Regions from separate parts of the Streptomyces sp. NPDC047886 genome, predicted to be linked through region 1. Evidence: riboswitches for the same ligand, from Rfam matches in the RefSeq annotation. Region 1 holds a riboswitch; the other holds the start of a gene.
What was found. Region 1 has a riboswitch for S-adenosylmethionine ahead of ACGF5U_RS01810 (aminotransferase class V-fold PLP-dependent enzyme). Riboswitches for the same ligand answer to the same signal wherever they lie in the genome.
Positions count from the first base shown of each region.

Region 1 (4,902 bases):
AAGGCGCCCGCCGGTGAGCGGGTGGCCGACTGGGCCGACGGCCGGCTGGGGATCTACTCGCTGGCCAAGGCCAACATGCGGAAGATCTTCCCGGACCACTGGTCCTTCATGCTCGGTGAGATCTGCCTCTACAGCTTCATCATCATCATCCTCACGGGTGTGTACCTGACGCTGTTCTTCCACCCGAGCATGAACGAGATCGAGTACCACGGCTCGTACGTGCCGATGCAGGGCATCCGCATGACCGAGGCGTACGCCTCGACGCTGGACATCAGCTTCGACGTCCGCGGTGGTCTGCTCATCCGGCAGATCCACCACTGGGCCGCGCTGATCTTCCTCGCGGGCATGTTCGTGCACATGATGCGCGTCTTCTTCACGGGCGCGTTCCGCAAGCCGCGTGAGATCAACTGGCTGTTCGGCTTCCTGCTGTTCGTCCTCGGCATGTTCACCGGTTTCACCGGTTACTCGCTCCCGGACGACCTGCTCTCCGGCACCGGTGTCCGCTTCACCCAGGGCGCGATCCTGGCCACGCCGATCGTCGGCACGTACATCTCGATGTTCCTGTTCGGCGGCGAGTTCCCCGGCCACGACATGGTGGCCCGGTTCTACTCGATCCACATCCTGCTGCTGCCGGGCATCATGCTCGGCCTCGTGGTGGCCCACCTGATCCTGGTCTTCTACCACAAGCACACGCAGTTCCCCGGTCCCGGCCGGACCAACAAGAACGTCGTCGGCATGCCGCTGCTGCCGGTCTACATGGCCAAGGCCGGAGGCTTCTTCTTCCTGGTCTTCGGTGTCATCGCGATCATCGCCGCGCTGTTCACCATCAACCCGGTGTGGGCCCTCGGCCCGTACCGCCCCGACATGGTGTCCACCGGCGCCCAGCCCGACTGGTACATGGGCTTCGCCGAGGGTCTGATCCGTGTGATGCCGGGCTGGGAGATCAACATCTGGGGCCACACGCTGGTCCTGGGCGTCTTCATCCCGCTGGTCCTCTTCGGTGTGATGCTCGCGGCGATCGCGGTCTACCCGTTCATCGAGTCCTGGATCACCGGGGACAAGCGCGAGCACCACCTGCTGGACCGCCCGCGCAACGCCCCGACCCGGACCGCCCTCGGTGTCGCCTGGATCACGGCCTACATGATCATGCTGGTCGGTGGTGGCAACGACATCTTCGCCACCCACTTCCACATGTCGATCAACGCGATCACCTGGTTCGTCCGGATCTTCTTCTTCGCCGGACCGGTCATCGCGTTCATCATCACCAAGCGCATCTGCCTCGGCCTCCAGCGCCGGGACCGCGACAAGGTGCTGCACGGTCGCGAGACCGGCATCATCAAGCGGCTGCCGCACGGTGAGTTCGTGGAGGTCCACGAGCCGCTCAGCCAGGCACAGCTGCACGCGCTCACCACGCACGAGCAGTACACGCCCGCCGAGATCGGCCCGACGGTCGACGAGAACGGCGTCGAGCGCAAGCCGACCCGCGGCCAGAAGCTCCGCGCCAAGCTGAGCAAGGGCTACTTCGGCGAGGGGAACCAGATCCCCAAGGCCACGGTCGAGGAGTACAAGGAGATCAGCAGCGGCCACGGCCACCACTGATCCTCCGACCTGCAGGTCGCCACGGCGAGAGCCCCGTCCAATCACCGGACGGGGCTCTTTGCCGTCCTTACGGCTCGATAGGGTGGTGACCGTCTCATTCCGTACGGACCCAGGAGCGACCATGAGCGCTGTGAACCCCGCTGGAGGCCAGACCGCGGCGGGCCGCTCCTGGCCCCTGGTCCTCGACGCCCTGCTGTCCGGGCAGGACCTCGACGCCGACGCGACCGCCTGGGCGATGGAGCGCATCCTCAGCGGCGAGGCCACCGACGCGCAGATCGCCGGCTTCGCCGTCGCCCTGCGGGCCAAGGGCGAGACCGTCGACGAGATCTCCGGCCTCGTACGGACCATGTACGAGCACGCCCGGGTGATCCAGGTCCCAGGACCGTCCGTCGACATCGTCGGCACCGGCGGCGACGGCGCCAAGACCGTCAACATCTCCACCATGTCGGCGATCGTCGTCGCCGGCACGGGCGCGAAGGTCGTCAAGCACGGCAACCGGGCCGCGTCCTCCGCCTCCGGCGCCTCCGACGTCCTGGAGAAGCTCGGCGTCAACCTGGAGCTCACCCCGCGCCGGGTCGCGGAGGTCGCCGAGGAGGCCGGGATCACCTTCTGCTTCGCCGTGAAGTTCCACCCGGCGCTCCGCCATGTCGCGGCCGCCCGCAGGGAACTGGGCATCCGGACCACGTTCAACTTCCTCGGGCCGCTCACCAACCCGGCCAAGGTGCGGGCGCAGGCCACCGGTGTCGCCGACGCCCGGATGGCGCCCATCCTCGCCGGGGTGCTCGCCGACCGCGGCTCGTCGGCGCTGGTGTTCCGCGGTGACGACGGCCTGGACGAGCTGACCACCACGGCCACCTCACACGTCTGGGTGGTTCGTGACGGAGCGGTCCGCGAGGAGACCTTCGACCCGCGGGACGTCGGCGTCGACCTGGTGCCGGTGGAGGCCCTGCGCGGCGCCGACGCCTCGTACAACGCCGATGTGGCGCGCCGGCTGCTGGCCGGTGAGACCGGACCCGTACGGGACGCGGTGCTGCTCAACTCGGCGGCGGCGCTGGTGGCCCTGGAGCCGACGGACGCGCCGCTGGCCGAGCAGATCCGGGCGGGCATCGCCAAGGCCGCCGACTCGATCGACTCGGGTGCGGCCCGGCGGACCCTGGACCGGTGGGTCGCGGCGAGCAACGCCTGACCCGGCGCGGTGCGACGCGGGGCGCGGTCCGGATCGCGGACCGCGCCTTGCGCGTTCCCTGGCATGTGGCAGGATGCTCCTCAAGGTCATGAGTGACAGCGATTACGGCCCCGGCCCGCTGTCCGGCAACCCTCCGTCCGTGGCGGGGTGCCCCGGGTGAAGACCAGGCCGCAGGCAGCGAGGTCTGCGGCAAGCGCGGACCCCTGCCTGCCCTGGGGTCCTGGTCCTCAAGGGAGCAGTCTCGTGAGCAAGCGAATGCGATAGGGCTGACCGGCCCCTTACTTCACCCTCCTCCGCGCGGGCGGCGCTGTGCGTCCCGGCCCGTGCGTCGAGGCACCCCCGTATCCGGAAGCGGCCGCCGACCGGCCCCTGCCGTACGGGTTCACGAAGCCATTCCGCCTTGTCCCGCCGGGAGATACCGCCATGTCCGCGTACCCGAACGCCGCCACCGCCGCCAGCCCCGCCGACCTCGCCACCGCGACCACCACCGCCGTCACCGTGACCGCCGTCGCCCCCGCGACCGCCGCCACCGTCGCCGCCGGCCCCGCAACCCCCGCCGACCACGCCGAACCCGCCGCCACCGACGAGCCCGGGCGCGAAGGCACCCTGCCCGTTCTCGGACGGGACGTCACCGTGCCGCTGGTGACCGGCGGCGAGGTGACCTACGCGGCCCTCGACTACGCGGCCAGCGCCCCCGCCCTCCAGCGCGTGTGGGACGACGTCGCCGCGTACGCGCCCTACTACGGCAGCGTCCACCGGGGCGCCGGGTACCTGTCGCAGCTGTCCACCGACCTGTTCGAGAACAGCCGGACGACCGTCGCCGAGTTCCTCGGCTGCCGCCCCGGCGACCAGGTCGTGTTCACCCGGTCGACCACCGACTCGCTGAACCTGCTCGCCGCCGCCCTGCCGGCCGACTGCCAGGTCTTCGTCTTCGAGACCGAGCACCACGCGTCGCTGCTGCCCTGGCGGGACGCCCGGGTGACCTGCCTCGACGCGCCGCGCACACCCGCCCAGGCGGTCGAGACGCTGGAGCGGGCCCTCGCCGACCGCGAGCCCCACGGCCCCGCGCTGGTCTGTGTCACCGGCGCCTCCAACGTCACCGGCGAGCTGTGGCCCGTGCGGGAGCTGGCCGCGGCCGCCCACGCGCACGGCGCGCGGATCGTGCTGGACGCCGCCCAGCTGGCCCCGCACCACCCGGTGGACATCGCCCGCCTGGACGTGGACTGGGTCGCGTTCTCCGGGCACAAGCTGTACGCCCCGTTCGGCTCCGGGGTGCTGGCCGGCCGTGCGGACTGGCTGACGGCCGCCCCGCCGTACCTCGCCGGTGGCGGTGCGTCGCGGAAGGTCGCGCGGCGCGCGGACGGCGGCGTCGACGTGGAGTGGCACACCACCCCGGCCCGCCACGAGGCCGGTTCGCCGAACGTCATCGGCGCCTACGCGATCGCCTCCGCCTGCAAGGCGCTCACCGAGGCCGGGTTCGACACGCTCGTACGGCGCGAACGGGAGCTGATCGCCCGGGTGCGCGCGGGCCTGGCCCGGGTCCCCGGGGTGCGGGTGCTGTCGCTGTTCGGCGACGCGGCGCCGCGCGTCGGCGTCCTCTCGTTCGTCGTGGAGGGCTGGAACAGCTCGCACTTCGCCGCGGCGCTCTCCGCCGAGTACGGCATCGGCGTCCGCGACGGACTGTTCTGCGCCCATCCGCTGGTGCGGACCCTGTTGGGCGGCACCGCGCGGGAGGTCGGCGAGTGCGGTGCGCCCGAGGCGGCGCCCGGCGAGAAGTCGCTGAACGCGATCCGGGTCAGCTTCGGGGTGGGGACGCCGGACGAGCACGTCGACCGGTTCGTTCGGGCCGTGACGGAGCTCGTACGGGACGGGGCCCGGTGGAACTACCGTACGGAGGACGGGCGCTGCGTGCCCGACCGGGGCTGACCAGCCGGGTGCCCAACAGCACGGTCCGCAGGGCCCGTTCGGCGCCGTCGGTGAGGAACTCGGCGGCCCGCCGCAGTGCCTCGGCCGGCGGCACGGGGCCGGGCACGATCGTCGCGTAGGCGTCGACGCCCGCCCCGCGCGCCTCGTGCGCGCCGTCGCCGATCACTCCCGCGAGGGCGAGCACCGGGACG
Region 1 covers NZ_JBIDCF010000001.1:400,805-405,706, reverse strand. Annotated here, with positions in the region: gene ACGF5U_RS01820 (cytochrome bc complex cytochrome b subunit) at 1-1,599, shown strand, start outside; gene trpD (anthranilate phosphoribosyltransferase) at 1,721-2,785, shown strand; SAM riboswitch class IV at 2,870-2,987, shown strand; gene ACGF5U_RS01810 (aminotransferase class V-fold PLP-dependent enzyme) at 3,209-4,711, shown strand; partial or broken gene ACGF5U_RS01805 (glycerate kinase) at 4,695-4,902, opposite strand, start outside.

Region 2 (4,902 bases), on a different contig from region 1:
TCTTCAAGGGTGCGGTACCCGTCCATCTGGATCGCGCTGTAGTGGACGAAAACATCCGCACCACCGTCGACCGCGATGAAGCCGTACCCCTTCTCCGCGTTGAACCACTTGACGGTGCCCTGAGCCATGCCTAACTCCCCTATTACTGGCCCTTGCACAGGACCGCACTTCGCGGACCCGGGTCAGACCTCGCTCCCTGACAGGCGGGAACGTGCGCCGGAACGCGTCGACCGCGGCTGAATGTATCTGCCCAACTGCCCTCTGCAACAGGTCAATCGGACGAGAATTCCGAGCAGGCGTGAACGGAGAAACCGCTGGAATTTACCCGATCCCAGGGCAAGTCGGGCCCGGCAAAGCGCACAAATGGCGCATAACGCTCGGACACTTTGGCTGCATCTCGTCGTGACGGGGCGCATTCTCATATGCGGCGGGCAAGAGCAGCGGTGGGGACTTCCCCAACTCTACCGCGCTCAACCATGCAGAATTGCCCCCTCCGCTTTTACTCGCGGAGGGGGCAGGGGTCGTTCTGCGAGGCGATGAGGCGATCAGCCGCCGGCGACCGCGGGGATGATCGAGACGCCCGCACCGTCCGGCGTGGCGGTCGCGAGGCCGCCCTCGAAGCGGACGTCGTCGTCGTTGACGTACACGTTGACGAAGCGGCGCAGCTGCCCCTGGTCGTCCAGGACGCGCGCGGCGATGCCGGGGTGGCTCCGCTCCAGGGACGCGATGACCTCGGAGAGGGTCGATCCCTCGGCGGGCACCTCGGCCTTGCCGCCGGTGTACGTGCGGAGGATGGTGGGGATGCGGACGTTGACGCTCATGCGGTTGCTCTCCTCAGGGTCTCGGCGATGGCTCGGCGGCAGCTCAGCGGGCCAGGCCGGCGTCGCGGAACGCGTCCAGGCTGGGGCGGATGGTCGCGGTGGGGCCGGTGGTCGGGGCGACCGCGTCGAGGGTCTTGAGGCCGTCGCCGGTGTTGAGGACGACGGTGGTGAGGGACGGGTCGAGTACGCCGTTCTCGATCAGCTTGCGGGTCACCCCCACCGTCACCCCGCCGGCCGTCTCGGCGAAGATGCCCTCGGTACGGGCCAGCAGCTTGATGGCGTCCACGACCTGCTCGTCGTTCACGTCCTCCACCGCGCCACCGGTGCGGCGGGCGATGTCCAGGACGTACGGCCCGTCGGCGGGGTTGCCGATGGCCAGCGACTTGGCGATGGTGTTCGGCTTCTGCGGCCGTACGACGTCGTGACCGGCCTTGAAAGCCGTGGACACCGGGGAGCAGCCCTCCGCCTGGGCGCCGAAGATCTTGTAAGGCCTGTCCTCGACGAGGCCCAGCCTGATGAGCTCCTGCAGCCCCTTGTCGATCTTCGTGAGCTGCGAGCCCGAGGCGATCGGGATCACCAGCTGGTCGGGCAGCCGCCAGCCGAGCTGCTCGCAGATCTCGTACGCGAGGGTCTTGGAACCCTCGGCGTAGTACGGGCGGAGGTTGACGTTGACGAAGCCCCAGCCCTCGCCGAGCGGGTCGCCGATGAGCTCCGAGCAGAAGCGGTTGACGTCGTCGTAGTTGCCCTCGATGCCGACGAGCTCACCGCCGTACACGGCGGCCATGACGACCTTGCCCTGCTCCAGGTCGTGCGGGATGAACACGCAGGAGCGGAAGCCGGCGCGGGCGGCGGCGGCGCCGACGGCACCCGCGAGGTTTCCGGTGGAGGAACAGGACAGGGTGGTGAAGCCGAAGGCGCGGGCGGCCTCGAGGGCCTGGGCGACGACCCGGTCCTTGAAGGAGTGCGTCGGGTTGCCCGAGTCGTCCTTGACGAACAGCTTGCCCGGCTCGACGCCCAGCTCACGGGCGAGGTTGTCGGCCTGGACGAGCTGGGTCCAGCCGGGGTTGAGGTTCGGCTTCTCCGTCACGTCGGCGGGGACGGGGAGGAGCGGGGCGTACCGCCAGATGCTGGCGGGGCCGGCCTCGATCCGGGCGCGGAGCGCCTCCGGGTCGCCGGACGGCAGGTCGTAGGCGATTTCGAGGGGGCCGAAACACAGCTCGCAGGCGAAGACGGGGCCGAGCGGGAAGCGCTCGCCGCATTCACGGCAGGAAAGCGCGGAGGCGGGCCCGAGGTCGACGGATCCGGCGGAGGCGGCAGCGGGGTCGACGGCGTCGGCGGAAGCGGTACCGGGAGTGCCGGAAGTGCCGGAAGTGGTGGGTGCGGCGGTCTGCACAGCCATGGAGGCGAGGCCCTTTCTCCTCATCTTTCTCATTGGCGCGTTTCGCCATGAGACGGATTTGGCACCTTCCCTAGCCGGGGCCCCGCGGTGGATATGCGGTGCCGGCTGGAGGGTTGCCGGGGCTTCATCGGGCCGTTTCCCTCTGCCCCTCTGGATGAGCGGTATGTGATTGTCGGCGCGGGACCCCGGCATGCGGTGGTCTCGCGCGTTGTTCAAGACTGTAACCGAAGGTCCGGACGCTTGAGATAGTCGTCCGAACCGCGAGATGGATCACAGACGAGGAGTGGCGCGGGTGCTGGAAGAGGTGGAGCGCTGGCTGGACCGGCGGTCCTGGAACGTGGCCGACCGGCCGATCGACCAGCTGCTCGCCGCCAAACAGACGCACGGGACGACGGTCAGCGTGGTCCTGCCCGCGCTGAACGAGGAGGCCACGGTCGGCGAGATCGTGGCCGTGATCCGGCGCGAGCTCATGTCCGCCGCCGTGCCCCTGGTCGACGAGCTAGTCGTGGTCGACTCGGGCTCCACCGACCGTACGGCGGAGGTCGCGGCGGCGGCGGGCGCGCGGGTGGTCGCGCGGGACGAGGTGCTGCCCCGCGTCCCCGCCGTGCCCGGCAAGGGCGAGGTGCTGTGGCGTTCCCTGCTGGTGACGGGCGGGGACGTCGTGTGCTTCGTCGACGCCGACCTGCGGGAGTTCAAGGCGGACTTCGTCACCGGGATCGTCGGCCCGCTGCTGACGGACCCCGACGTGGAGTTCGTGAAGGCGATGTACGACCGCCCGCTCGCGGACGGTGGCACCGGCCCGGTCGGCGGCCAGGGTGGCCGGGTGACGGAGCTGGTGGCCCGCCCGCTGCTGAACCTGCACTGGCCGCTGCTCGCCGGATTCGTCCAGCCGCTGGGCGGCGAGTACGCGGCGCGCCGCTCGCTGCTCGAACGACTGCCCTTCCCGGTCGGCTACGGCGTGGAGCTCGGCCTTCTGGTGGACGCGCTGCACACGGTCGGCCTGGACGCGCTGGCCCAGGTCGACGTGGGCGTGCGGCTGCACCGGCACCAGGACGACCGGGCGCTGGGGCGGATGGCTGCGGCGATCTACCGGACGGCGCAGCTACGGCTGTCGCGGGGGCACCTGGTGCGGCCGAGGCTGACCCAGTTCGACCGTACGGAGGACGGCTTCGCGCCGCGCACGCATCCCGTCGACACGGAGGAGCGACCGCCGATGGCAGAGGTGACGGAGTACACGAGAAAGCGCCGCGTGGCTTGATTTCCGTACGTTTGAGCGTTTCTGGTACGGGCTAGGTTCGCCACATGGTCTCCGAGATTCTGGTGGCATCGAACCGCGGTCCGGTCAGCTACGCCCTCCGCGAGGACGGCTCGCTGGAGGCGAGGCGCGGCGGAGGGGGCCTGGTCTCGGGCCTGTCCGCGATCGGCCCCGACGCCGGGGCGCTGTGGGTGTGCGCCGCGCTGGGCGACGGCGACCGTGAGGCGGTACGGCGCGGGATCGGCGAGCCGGGCGTCCGCATGCTGGACATCCCGTCCGAGACGCAGGAGGCGGCGTACAACGGCATCGCCAACTCGGTGCTGTGGTTCGTGCACCACATGCTCTACCAGACGCCGCTGGAACCCGTCTTCGACGCGGAGTTCCGCCGCCGGTGGGAGGAGTACCGGGCGTACAACCGCGCGTTCGCCGAGGCCCTGGCGGCGGAGGCGGCGCCCGGCGCGGCGGTCCTGATCCAGGACTACCACCTGGCGCTGGCGCCGGGCATGCTCCGCGCGCTCCGCCCGGACCTCCGCATCGGCCACTTCTCGCACACCCCGTGGGCGCCGCCGGACTACTTCGGCATGCTGCCCGACGACATCGCGGAGGAGCTGCTGCGCGGCATGCTCGGCGCGGACCGCCTCGGCTTCCTCACCCACCGCTGGGCGGAGGCGTTCGCCGCGTGCTGCGCCCGCCTCGTGGGCGGCACGGGCACCACGGAGATCGGCGTGCACGGCCTCGGCGCGGACGGCGACTTCCTCCGCGCCAGGTCGCGCGAGGCGGACGTGGCGGACCGCATGGCGCTGCTCCGCGACCAGATCGGCGGCACCGACCGCAGGACGGTCATCCGCGTGGACCGTACGGAGCTGTCCAAGAACATCGTGCGCGGCCTCCTGGCGTACCGCGCCCTCCTCGCCGACCACCCGGAGTGGCGCGAGCGGGTCGTCCACATCGCCTTCGCGTACCCGTCGCGGCAGGACCTGGAGGTGTACCGGGCGTACACGGCGGAGGTCTCCCGGCTGGCGACGGAGATCAACGCGGAGTACGGCACAGAGGGCTGGACCCCGGTCATCCTCCACGTGAAGGACGACTTCGCCCGGTCCCTGGCGGCGTACCGGCTGGCGGACGTGGCGCTGGTCAACCCGATCCGGGACGGCATGAACCTGGTCGCGAAGGAGGTCCCGGTGGTCTCCGACGCGGGCTGCGCGCTGGTGCTGTCGCGGGAGGCGGGGGCGTACGAGGAGCTGCGGGAGGACGCGCTCGTCGTGAACCCGTACGACGTGACGGGCACGGCGGAGGCCCTGCACCAGGCGCTGACGATGCCGGAGGCGGAACGCGCGGAACGCACGAAGCGCCTGGCCGCTGCGGCGACGGCGCTGCCGCCGCAGCGCTGGTTCCTGGACCAGCTGGAAGCCCTGCGGGCGGCACGG
Region 2 covers NZ_JBIDCF010000010.1:127,237-132,138, reverse strand. Annotated here, with positions in the region: gene ACGF5U_RS27405 (cold-shock protein) at 1-128, opposite strand, end outside; gene ACGF5U_RS27400 (MoaD/ThiS family protein) at 546-821, opposite strand; gene thrC (threonine synthase) at 865-2,253, opposite strand; SAM riboswitch class I at 2,238-2,381, opposite strand; gene ACGF5U_RS27390 (glucosyl-3-phosphoglycerate synthase) at 2,513-3,478, shown strand; gene ACGF5U_RS27385 (trehalose-6-phosphate synthase) at 3,523-4,902, shown strand, end outside.
Region 2: another riboswitch for S-adenosylmethionine. It lies ahead of thrC (threonine synthase); the one in region 1 lies ahead of ACGF5U_RS01810 (aminotransferase class V-fold PLP-dependent enzyme).